Regions from separate parts of the Kiloniella antarctica genome, predicted to be linked through region 2. Evidence: riboswitches for the same ligand, from Rfam matches in the RefSeq annotation. Region 2 holds a riboswitch; the other holds the start of a gene.

Region 1 (5,092 bases), on a different contig from region 2:
CTTCAAGTAGCTCAACCATGACGCCTTTGATTTGGTCATTATTATCTTTGAAAATGTAGGGCGGGCGGTCGCGCCAGTGAGCGATGAGTTTATCACCTTGAGAGAAAGAAGAAGCTGAAAACAAAGAAGTAAATAGTATGAAGATTACCGCAAGCATATACACCGCATGCTTTTTCATTATTTTCTCCAGGCCGTTTGTGCAGGTCATTATACAAACTGATAAGTTAATTTTTGGGAAAATTTGAAAAATAACACTGCTATAATTAGCTGTTCTCCAAGGTTGTCATCGTATTAACCTTATCAAGGGGTGTATCAATCCATAGCGAAAAACTCATCTTTTTCATGAGCTCTTGTACCTTGCATGGGGATCTATAAACTCACCTGACTTCACGTATCGGCGACAGGTCTTTGGGTCGCTTAGGGACATCGCAATGGATAAACATAAATAGATGAAGATCTTTTTTCGACGGCTTATTTGGGCGTGTGTGTTGATCGGGCTGGTCTTTCCCGTGACGACGATCCTGCTCTACCGGGTACTGCCGCCTCTGGCGACGCCACTCATGCTGATCAGAAGTTCTCCCATGAAGTATGACTTTGTCGCGTTGGAAGATATTTCGCCAAACCTTATACAGGCGGTTTTAGTTTCTGAAGATCAACGTTTTTGCCAACACGCGGGCTTTGATTGGAAACAAATGGGAATTGTCTGGGATGAGCTTTTGTATACAGGGACGGCTTCACGGGGGGCGAGTACCATCTCGATGCAGACTGGCAAGAACCTGTTTCTCTGGCCCTCTCGCAGTAAAGTTCGAAAAGTACTGGAAGTCCCTCTGACACTGATGTTGGAAACACTGTTACCCAAACGAAGGATCTTGGAACTCTATCTTAACATCGCAGAATTTGGGGATGGTATTTATGGGGCTGAGGCCGCAGCCCAAGCGCACTTTAATCGCGCGGCAAAAGGACTGACACGTGCTCAAGCAGCGCGCCTTGCTGCCGTTCTGCCCAATCCCTTGGACCGAAATGCCGCGCGACCAAGTCAGAATGTTCAAAAAGCTGCCAACCGTATTTCAGGAAATATCAGGGTTGCTCCTGCGGCCCTTTGGTCTTGCCTTTAAATTACCTGTTAAAAATATAATTTTAGCCAGATTTTTCTGGCCAATTTTTGCTCGGGATACTGAATTTAAGACATAAGAATTATGAGATTTTATAATAAAGTAGCCTTGAGTGAAATTGTTTTTAAAAGCAAGATTACTTCAGCGGTTTTGTTTTGTATCTTACCAGATAGAATGCTGACCGAATAATATTCCACGGACTTATGTACGCCTTGTTCTGAGTGCAAAAATGAATAGCCGTCGAAATAAAGCACGTTATTGTAAATTATATTTATGCTGATTGAGGTAAAACAGAATGGGTGTTTTTGAGCGGTTTTTGTCCGTTTGGGTTGGCCTTTGTATCGTTGTTGGAATCGTATTGGGTTTATGGCAACCGAGTCTTTTTCAAAAAGTTGCTGGATTAGAAATTGCTCACGTCAACATCGTGGTAGCTGTTTTTATTTGGGTGATGATTTACCCAATGATGGTGCAAATTGATTTCTCTGCCGTAAAGGATGTTGGCCGAAATCCTAAAGGCTTGCTGCTCACCATTGTGATTAATTGGTTGGTAAAGCCATTTACGATGGCGGCATTAGGTTGGTTATTTTTCAAAATTTTATTTGCCGATTTGGTCGATCCATCATCGGCACAAGAATATATTTCGGGGATGATTTTACTCGGTGTTGCGCCATGCACGGCAATGGTATTCGTTTGGTCGCAACTAACCAAAGGCGATCCTAATTATACCTTGGTTCAGGTGTCCGTTAATGACGTGATTATGATTTTTGCGTTTGCGCCTATTTCAGCATTTTTACTTGGAATAAGTGACGTTCAGGTGCCGTGGGAAACATTATTAATCTCAGTTGCTCTTTACGTGTTGTTGCCATTAATTGCAGGTGTGTTTACGCGCAAAATTTTGAACAAAGGTAATAATGAGCAACCCTTAAATGACTTTCTGGCAAGGTTGAAACCTTGGTCAGTTATCGGATTACTCGCAACCGTTGTTCTATTGTTTGGGTTTCAAGCAAATACAATTATTTCGGAACCAGAGACTATTGGATTAATTGCCATACCTTTGTTGATACAAACGTATGGAATTTTTATTATTGCCTACCTTGCAGCCAAATGGATGAAGCTTCCGCACAATATCGCGGCTCCTGCTTGTCTTATTGGTACATCGAATTTCTTTGAATTAGCTGTTGCCGTTGCAATTTCGCTTTTTGGCCTAAACTCTGGTGCCGCTTTGGCCACAGTTGTTGGTGTGTTAGTCGAAGTTCCTGTCATGCTTTCACTGGTTGCGTTGATTAATCGAACTCAACACTGGTTTAAATAGGCGTGAGACTGGCCCGCATATCGGCATATTTCGATATATGGGCATTAAAAGTACAATTGCAGCATTTAGATAACCCTTTTAGGCAGAATATTCTTGTTTGGCTAAAAGATTAGGCCAGATTTTTACCAGTTTTAGCGGAAAGTTAGTTCTCTGATTGCATTTGGGTATGGCAGGGTTAAAACCCGTCGGTTTTGCACTTGTGTTTCATAATATTTTTTGTCACCATCTGCGTGATGGTTTCTGGATATCTAAGCTGAATCCGGGATGAAAAGGGAATACGGTAAGGTGTAACCTCATAGGTGCCAATTCCGTGACTGCCCCCGCAACTGTATGTGGTTAGCCGCTCTGAGAGTACCACTGGATTACTAAAATCCGGGAAGGTTCAGAGAAGCTTTGATCCATAAGTCAGGAGACCTGCCATCGTGTTATTAACTCAAACCGGGCGGGGTGCCTCGGAAAGGATGATAGACATGGCGACAGGCTCTTTTGCGTCACATCACATCGGTTTTCGATCCTCCTCGTGCGTGCACGGAGGGTGCCATGAAACTGATTGCGCGATATCGATATCTCTTATCAAAATTTTGTAAAACGTTTGCACGTCTAGCTTTTAGCACGACGCAGCGAATAGAGAGCCAACACTCTTTTCAGAGATGGTCTTGTCTTTGTTGATAAATATGGATAGTAATGTTATAACATTACGTATTTATTTGTCGTGAATTAGATAAGAAATCCTGTTACATGAATAAAACGGCTTTAGAGGCCTGTAACCTGTCCTGGGGGCCAAACGGGCGCGAGGTTATCCTGCATGAAACCAGCTTTAAGGTTGGTGCCGGACGCATACTTGGCGTCGTTGGGGCCAATGGTGCAGGAAAATCGACCCTGTTGCGGTTGCTGTATCGCTATTACCGTCCTCGAACCGGGCAGGTTCTGGTTGATGGTGAAGATATCCATGCCATGGGGGCCAAGGCTGCTGCGCAACGCATAGCCGCTGTCCTTCAGGAACAACCGACAGACTTTGCCCTCAATGTGCGGGAAATTGTTGCGCTTGGCCGTACGCCGCATCGCAGCGGCCTGTCCGGCTATGGCGCACGCGATGCCGAGATTGTCACATCAGCACTGTCTAAACTCGATTTGTGCGGCTTTGCTGACCGATCATTTGGCACGCTTTCAGGAGGCGAAAGGCAACGAGTCATGGTTGCCCGTGCATTGGCACAAGAACCCCAAATCCTCATTTTGGATGAGCCGACCAATCACCTTGATATTAGGCACCAGCTGGAGGTTCTGACCCTGATCCGGGGCCTGGGGCTGACGATTATTACCTCTTTGCATGATCTCAATCTGGCCAACACATACACCGATGACGTGTTGGTCCTGTCCAAGGGACACAGCCTGGCTTTCGGTCCACCCGAAACGGTGCTGAGCGAAGAACTGATCACCCGTGCTTTTCACGTCAATGCCCGGATCGAGCGACTGGAACCCAGTGGTGAGAACCACTTTACCTATCACCTTTAAGTATCTTGCTCGCTATTAGCGACCTGTTTTGGAGAATACCCATGCGTAAATATATATCCTGTATGAGCCTTTCAGCCTCGGCCTTTGTTCTGGCATTATCGACAACCGCTGTCCGTGCTGCCGACTATCCTGTGAGTGTACAAAGCTGTGATCGAGAAGTTGTTTTTGACGCAGCGCCAAAGTCGGCGGTTTCCAATGATGTAAATCTCACTGAAATGATGCTGGTTCTTGGCCTGCGGGACAAAATGGTGGGCTATACCGGGATTTCCGGATGGAAAACGCTGGATGAAAAAATGCGTGAAGGCGTAGCAGAACTGCCGGAGCTTTCAGAAAAATACCCATCGAAAGAAGTTCTGGTTGGGGCTGATGCGGATTTTTATTTTGCAGGCTGGAACTATGGCATGAAGGTTGGTGGTGAAGTGACGCCAGAGAGCCTCAATCCTTTTGGCATCAAGGTGTACGAACTCACGGAATCCTGTATTCATATCGGGGGCAAGCCAAAGGTATCGATGCAGGATATGTACAATGATATCTTAAATCTTGGTAAAATTTTTGGGGTAGAAGAAAAGGCCAATGACCTTGTTGCAGGTTATGAGGCCGAGTTGGAAGCTTTCCAGTCCACATTGAAGGTGCTAGAGCATCCGGTTCGGGCGTTTGTTTATGATAGTGGTCAAGAAAAACCCTTTACTGCCGGGCGTTATGCGATGCCAACCGCGATGATCGAGGCTGCGGGCGGGCGCAATATCATGGATGACTTTGACAAAAGCTGGGCCAAGGTCGGCTGGGAAGCGGTTGTCGAGCGTAACCCGGAAGTGGTTGTTATCGTGAATTATGGCAATGTCACTGCAGAACAGAAAATTGAGTTCATGAAAAATAACCCAGCCTTTGCCGATATGGATGCCGTTAAAAATGATCGTTTTGTGGTGCTGGAATACGTCGAAGCAACGCCAGGGCCCCGCAACATCAACGCCGTGAAAAAACTCGCAACCGCTTTTCAGGGCAAGTAAATGAGCATCAGCAAAATGGAGGGGCCTCTGTTGCCAGATGAGGCTTCCCGCAGAACTGGCCGAAGAACAGGACGAGGAACGACTTCCCAAAAAACACACGTGTTACAGAGCTTGGTGGTGAAAGCTCTGGTAAAGCCAAGCCGATCATT
Region 2 (5,092 bases):
CGAGAAGATTGACCGCCATATCCCCACTGGAAAAACCGATCTCACCCTCGATGAGATTGCCATCCGGATAAGCGGCCGCAATAACTTTGTGTGCCCAGGCATTTGTTGTGGTTCCAATGGTAAGAACAGCAGCAACAACCAACCCGGATAATATCGATTTACCGTACGGCATAAATGAGCTCCGGTTTTACTTTAGTAATCAACTGTATGGTCGCGGCGGTTAAGATGCCTTCAACAGCCATAACCGGGAAATGCGCGACAACGACAAACTCTGCTGCTTTTGCAAATTCATCGCCGGAAAGCGCTAAAGAAATTGCAACCATAATTGCGGTAAAGAAAATAGAAAGCGAACCTCCGAGAAACCCCCAGAACCCAGCGACAGACAGGATTCCCCGACGATACAGCACGTATCCGCCGATCATAACCAAGGCAAACAACATCAAAGAGATTCCATTTATGGAAACTCGCCATGTTGCGCCCTCAACCTGATAGGCTTCAAACAGTGCAAAACCAGCCCATACCGAGGTAACAAAGAAGACCGCAAACAACCCATCAGCAACCAGCTTTGCAAGTTTATAACGTTCTGCATTCAACCCCCACCGACAAAGATAAAAAACCATAACTGCCGGGAAAGCAATATTAACGGCATTAACACCAAGAACGGTTAATCCGCCAAAGCCAAAGAAGATAGCTTGTAATAGCAGTGCAACTGCAAGTGCAGGAAACGCAGCCCACCCAAGAATAATTCCGAGCAATCCGTTCAGGATCAAATGCACGGAGGAAAACCCAAGAGGAACATGAATAAGTGAAACCACAAAAAATACTGCCGAGAGAACCCCTACACGCGGAAGATCTTCAGGTTCTAGTTTTTTCAAACTATAGGCGACACCAGCGGCGGCAAGAATGCCGCCACCAATCAACACCGGATTTGATAAAGCACCATCAACGATATGCATCGCTCGTCCAATCTTTAATCGACATCACGAGCTTGAATCCAAATAACAGCATCTTGTGAAAGCTCTTTGCCTTCATGCTCCGTATCCGGTCCGGCACCAAGAGCTGCAATTCCCCAAAACCCTGCTTTTGGAACTCCAAATGTAAACGTACCTGAAGCATCAGAACGAATGGCATGAGACGGCGAGGAAATCATCCCTACATCAGCAAATTTATTGTTTTCAATATCAGCCGGGAAATTAATGTATTCGATTTCGATTTCAGCAAAAGGAACAGGCTTACCTTCGGAGAGAACCACCCCTGTAAAAGTACCCCCAGCAATGACGTTATAAGGTTTGGTAAGCGGGCGAATTTCAGCTTTCAACCCTTGAACTTCTGACCAATCAGTTGGAAGGTCACCAACATTTACATAAGACTTTGTAATTTGCTGAATATAGATGTCTTCACTTGCTTCATAAAATGGCGTCGGTTTAAGCACGAACACATTGTCGCCAAGACCACGTAATTTCACTTCTGCTTCATAGGCTTTTCCAGTGTTTTCATTACTGGTCCACTCAATGATTTTAAGCTTATCCATCAAGTCCGTCTTTTTACCTTTACGGATAGAATAGAATTCTTCTGGTATGCCCATATCCATAACGTGACCCGATTCTGCGGGATGTGTAAACGGCATTTTAAGAGTGAGTTTTCCACCTTTTTCAAGCATGGTTTCAGGTGTATAAATCAATTGGAAGTGCGCTTGTGCACCAGTAATAAAAGCTGTCAGGCCAGCGGCGATAACACTACAAAAGAGAACTTTTTTCATCTCGTTTAATATCTCCCAGCCGTCAACTTATTAGTCAACGGCAACGTTCCTATTGAAGCATAGTGGATTAAAGAGAGATTTTAGACATCCCATCGACATAAATCCTCAGGTTAAACCTGATTATTCATGATCCAGTAGCTCGGCTCAAAGGCACGCCACAAACGGATGTCCGTCACCGATGGTGCTCCCCGCCCTACGGTTTAGTGACATTATGCCGGCAGGTCTCCTGGCTCACGGATCGTAGCTCTATCACCAGACCTTCCCGGCTCTTTGCCAGTGATCATAATTGGTAAGAACTCACCGTTCACAGTTGCGGGGGCAGCCACGGCTTGAAATTCCCTGATGGGTAAATTAATCCGTGTTCCCTTTTAATCCCCGAGCGACTTCACTCTTGGGGAACCATGCATAGCCGCAGTTTATGCAGACAAAAAAAAAGTGCAAGCGAGATTAACGACGTCCTGGAATTTTACCCCGTCATGCTAATGAGTCTGTTTTAATCCAAATTAGAACCGTAGAAGATTTTAGAACACAAGGTGAAATGCTTGTAATTTTGATGTCTGAAAAGAATGCCATCCGAGATGGTTTTACTGATTGACCTTCTCACTCAAGATTGACAGACTGCGCCCGTGTCGGTTTTCCAAGTGTAAATTTGACTTGGGAATAATAGGGAATACGGAATGATCTGCCCATCAGGGGATCTTGAGCCGTAGCTGTCCTCGCAACTGTGTCGGTTCTTTTTCACCGGAACCTATAGCCAGAAGACCTGCCGCCGTAACGTCACCTATTCTAATGAACGAGGTCATTCATTAGGGCGGTTTTCCGTCGTGTGGCGTGCCTGTCGATGATGGTCGAAATCTCACAACATATGAGCTTTTGAACATTGTCATAACTATTTTGACAAGGCGCGTACCATGTTTTTGATACGATTATCTCTCATGCTTGTCATGAGCTTACCACCATTGGCTCTAACAACATCTTTTGCCAATGCCCACTTTTTAGAATTAATTCCCTCTCAGCCTTTTATCTCAAAAAGTAAGCACAGCACCCTAACCTTTGACATCAGATTTACCCATCCAATGGAGGGGGCTCCCTTGATGGACATGCAAACTCCCGAACAGTTTGGTGTTCAGATTGCGGGTGTAAAACATGACCTAACGTCAGAACTTGAATCCACCCGACTAAAAGGAAAATTGAACCCGGCGAACGTATCGTCTTTCAAAGCTCAGCATAAGATTAAACGTGCGGGAGATTATACCTTCTTCCTGACCCCCGCCCCCTATTGGGAAGCGGAAGAACAAGCAATGATTATTCACTATACAAAAGTTATCGTGAATGCCTATGGCCTTGAGAACGGGTGGGAAACGCCTGTAGGTTTGCCCGTAGAAATCATGCCTCTCAGCCGCCCTTACGGATTGTGGACAAACAATCTTTTCTCAGGGCAAGTCCTCAACAATGGTCAGCCAGAAGCCAATGCACTGGTTGAAATTGAGTATAGAGGTCAGGGAAATGTTAAGATCCCCGCCACCCCTTTCATAACCCAAGTTGTCCGCGCAGATGTAAATGGCATCTTTCACTACGCTATGCCAAAAGCTGGCTGGTGGGGTTTCGCGGCTCTGGTTGATAATGGTAAAACGCTCATTGCACCAGACGGTACCAATGCACAGGTCGAAGAAGGTGGCTTACTCTGGGTTCACACTCAGAACATGCCAAAATAGAACATACTTAGAGAGTGTAACGATGGAACAAAATGATCCGTCGTTACACCAATCAGATAAATACCAAATTCTTCAACAAGTTTATTTAACCTGCCATATAAGCCATCATCTGTTCATTTTCGAATTCGAGCTCCATAAGGCGTTTTCGTACCACGTCACCAATGGAAATCATGCCACACAACTTCCCATTCTCAACCACTGGCATATGTCGGAATCGCCCGTTCGTCATCTTCTGCATGACTTCGTGAACTCGGGCTTCTGGACCACAACAAATTGGGTCTGCTGTCATAATCTCAGTGATGTTTTTATCAAATATCGCTAAGCCATCTTTACCAACACCAACAACCACATCGCGTTCTGAGACAATGCCAATTGGGCGTTTATCTGCATCTGCAATAACAAGGGCACCAATTTTAAATGAATTAAGCATCCCCACTACATCCAATACAGTATGGCTAGTGTCGATGGTATGAATATCCCCGCCTTTTTCAGCAAGAACATCTTTAACCATCCCGCCAGAAGACCCTACTGTATTCCCAGCCTCTCCTGAGCCAGAACCGCTGTCACCTTGGTAAAGTGCGGTGCCGAAATCACTGGAAAATATCATGCTCGTACCTCCTCGTGTTCTGCTATGAACAGTAACTATAGCACAATAATTCTACGCATTAACTCTCGATTAACAAAACACTTAAATTCGATTGAGAAAATCTCCCGGGAAATAAGATTTTACTCATTGTTTCCCGGGATAGTTGGCGGATCTAAACGGGTAAACCGTTATTCCAAGTAAAGAAAATTTCAGGAGCTAAAAGGAATAAGTAACAGAGAGAAAACTAGAGAATTGATTTTCACTTTCCACAAAGGGGCTATCAGCGGCATCACCGAGAAGACGCGTATAATTAACGCCACCCACCATGGTCCAGTCTTCATCAAGTGCATACATTGCGTTCAAATGAAGTCCCAGATCCTTAAATCCTGCATCTGCATCAAACTGATTATATTTACTTCGGGAAGCCTGTTTCCCATCCACCCCAAAATAGGTGCTCATATAATCGCCGGATGCCCAGCTTGCGTCCGGGCCAACCTCGAACATCAGCCTGTCATCCAAATAGGTAAAGCGGTAATCTGCACCGAGAGAGACAACAGCACCTTTGTCATTGCCACTCAAATCCTGAGTAACATCAACACCAAAGGCATATTTCCCAAAATCCAGTCCCGCAAAAGCTGTGATATTGATACCGTCGTCAACATCACCTAGTCCCCGCAAGGCACTATTATCCCCATCATCACGACCACCATCATAATTGAAGGAAACTCCTGAGCTAAAATGCTCCGACCGTAACAAAGTGGCCCCGATGCCATTTACAGAAGAGACAAAAAAAGTATCGTCTCGCCAGGAAGCCTCAATGATCGGCAATCCCCCTACTTCATAATCATCAGAACCTTCATAGTCCGGGCTGATCCCTGCTCCAGCACCAAGAGTAAAGTTCCAATCACTCAAAACGTCATCGATTAAATCATTATTTTGCACACCCAAGGGTCTTGGCACTTTTTCTTCGGCTAATACCTCGGTCATAGGTAAAAAAAACATACCTACAGATACCAACATCGTCATTTTCAA

What was found. Region 2 has a riboswitch for cobalamin ahead of ACFSKO_RS02730 (DUF4198 domain-containing protein). Riboswitches for the same ligand answer to the same signal wherever they lie in the genome.
Region 1: it holds a riboswitch for cobalamin, as region 2 does, so the genes downstream of both, ACFSKO_RS09975 (ABC transporter ATP-binding protein) here and ACFSKO_RS02730 (DUF4198 domain-containing protein) in region 2, are expected to answer to the same signal.

Annotation. Positions count from the first base shown of each region.
Region 1 covers NZ_JBHUII010000004.1:617,507-622,598, reverse strand. The annotation lists gene ACFSKO_RS09990 (substrate-binding periplasmic protein) at 1-178, opposite strand, end outside; gene mtgA (monofunctional biosynthetic peptidoglycan transglycosylase) at 450-1,115, shown strand; gene arsB (ACR3 family arsenite efflux transporter) at 1,408-2,424, shown strand; cobalamin riboswitch at 2,642-2,860, shown strand; gene ACFSKO_RS09975 (ABC transporter ATP-binding protein) at 3,163-3,936, shown strand; gene ACFSKO_RS09970 (ABC transporter substrate-binding protein) at 3,978-4,943, shown strand; gene ACFSKO_RS09965 (FecCD family ABC transporter permease) at 4,944-5,092, shown strand, end outside.
Region 2 covers NZ_JBHUII010000001.1:563,538-568,629, forward strand. The annotation lists gene ACFSKO_RS02715 (cobalt ABC transporter permease) at 1-172, opposite strand, end outside; gene cbiM (cobalt transporter CbiM) at 159-956, opposite strand; gene ACFSKO_RS02725 (DUF4198 domain-containing protein) at 971-1,759, opposite strand; cobalamin riboswitch at 1,959-2,179, opposite strand; cobalamin riboswitch at 2,373-2,544, shown strand; gene ACFSKO_RS02730 (DUF4198 domain-containing protein) at 2,671-3,474, shown strand; gene ACFSKO_RS02735 (CBS domain-containing protein) at 3,560-4,081, opposite strand; gene ACFSKO_RS02740 (MipA/OmpV family protein) at 4,277-5,086, opposite strand.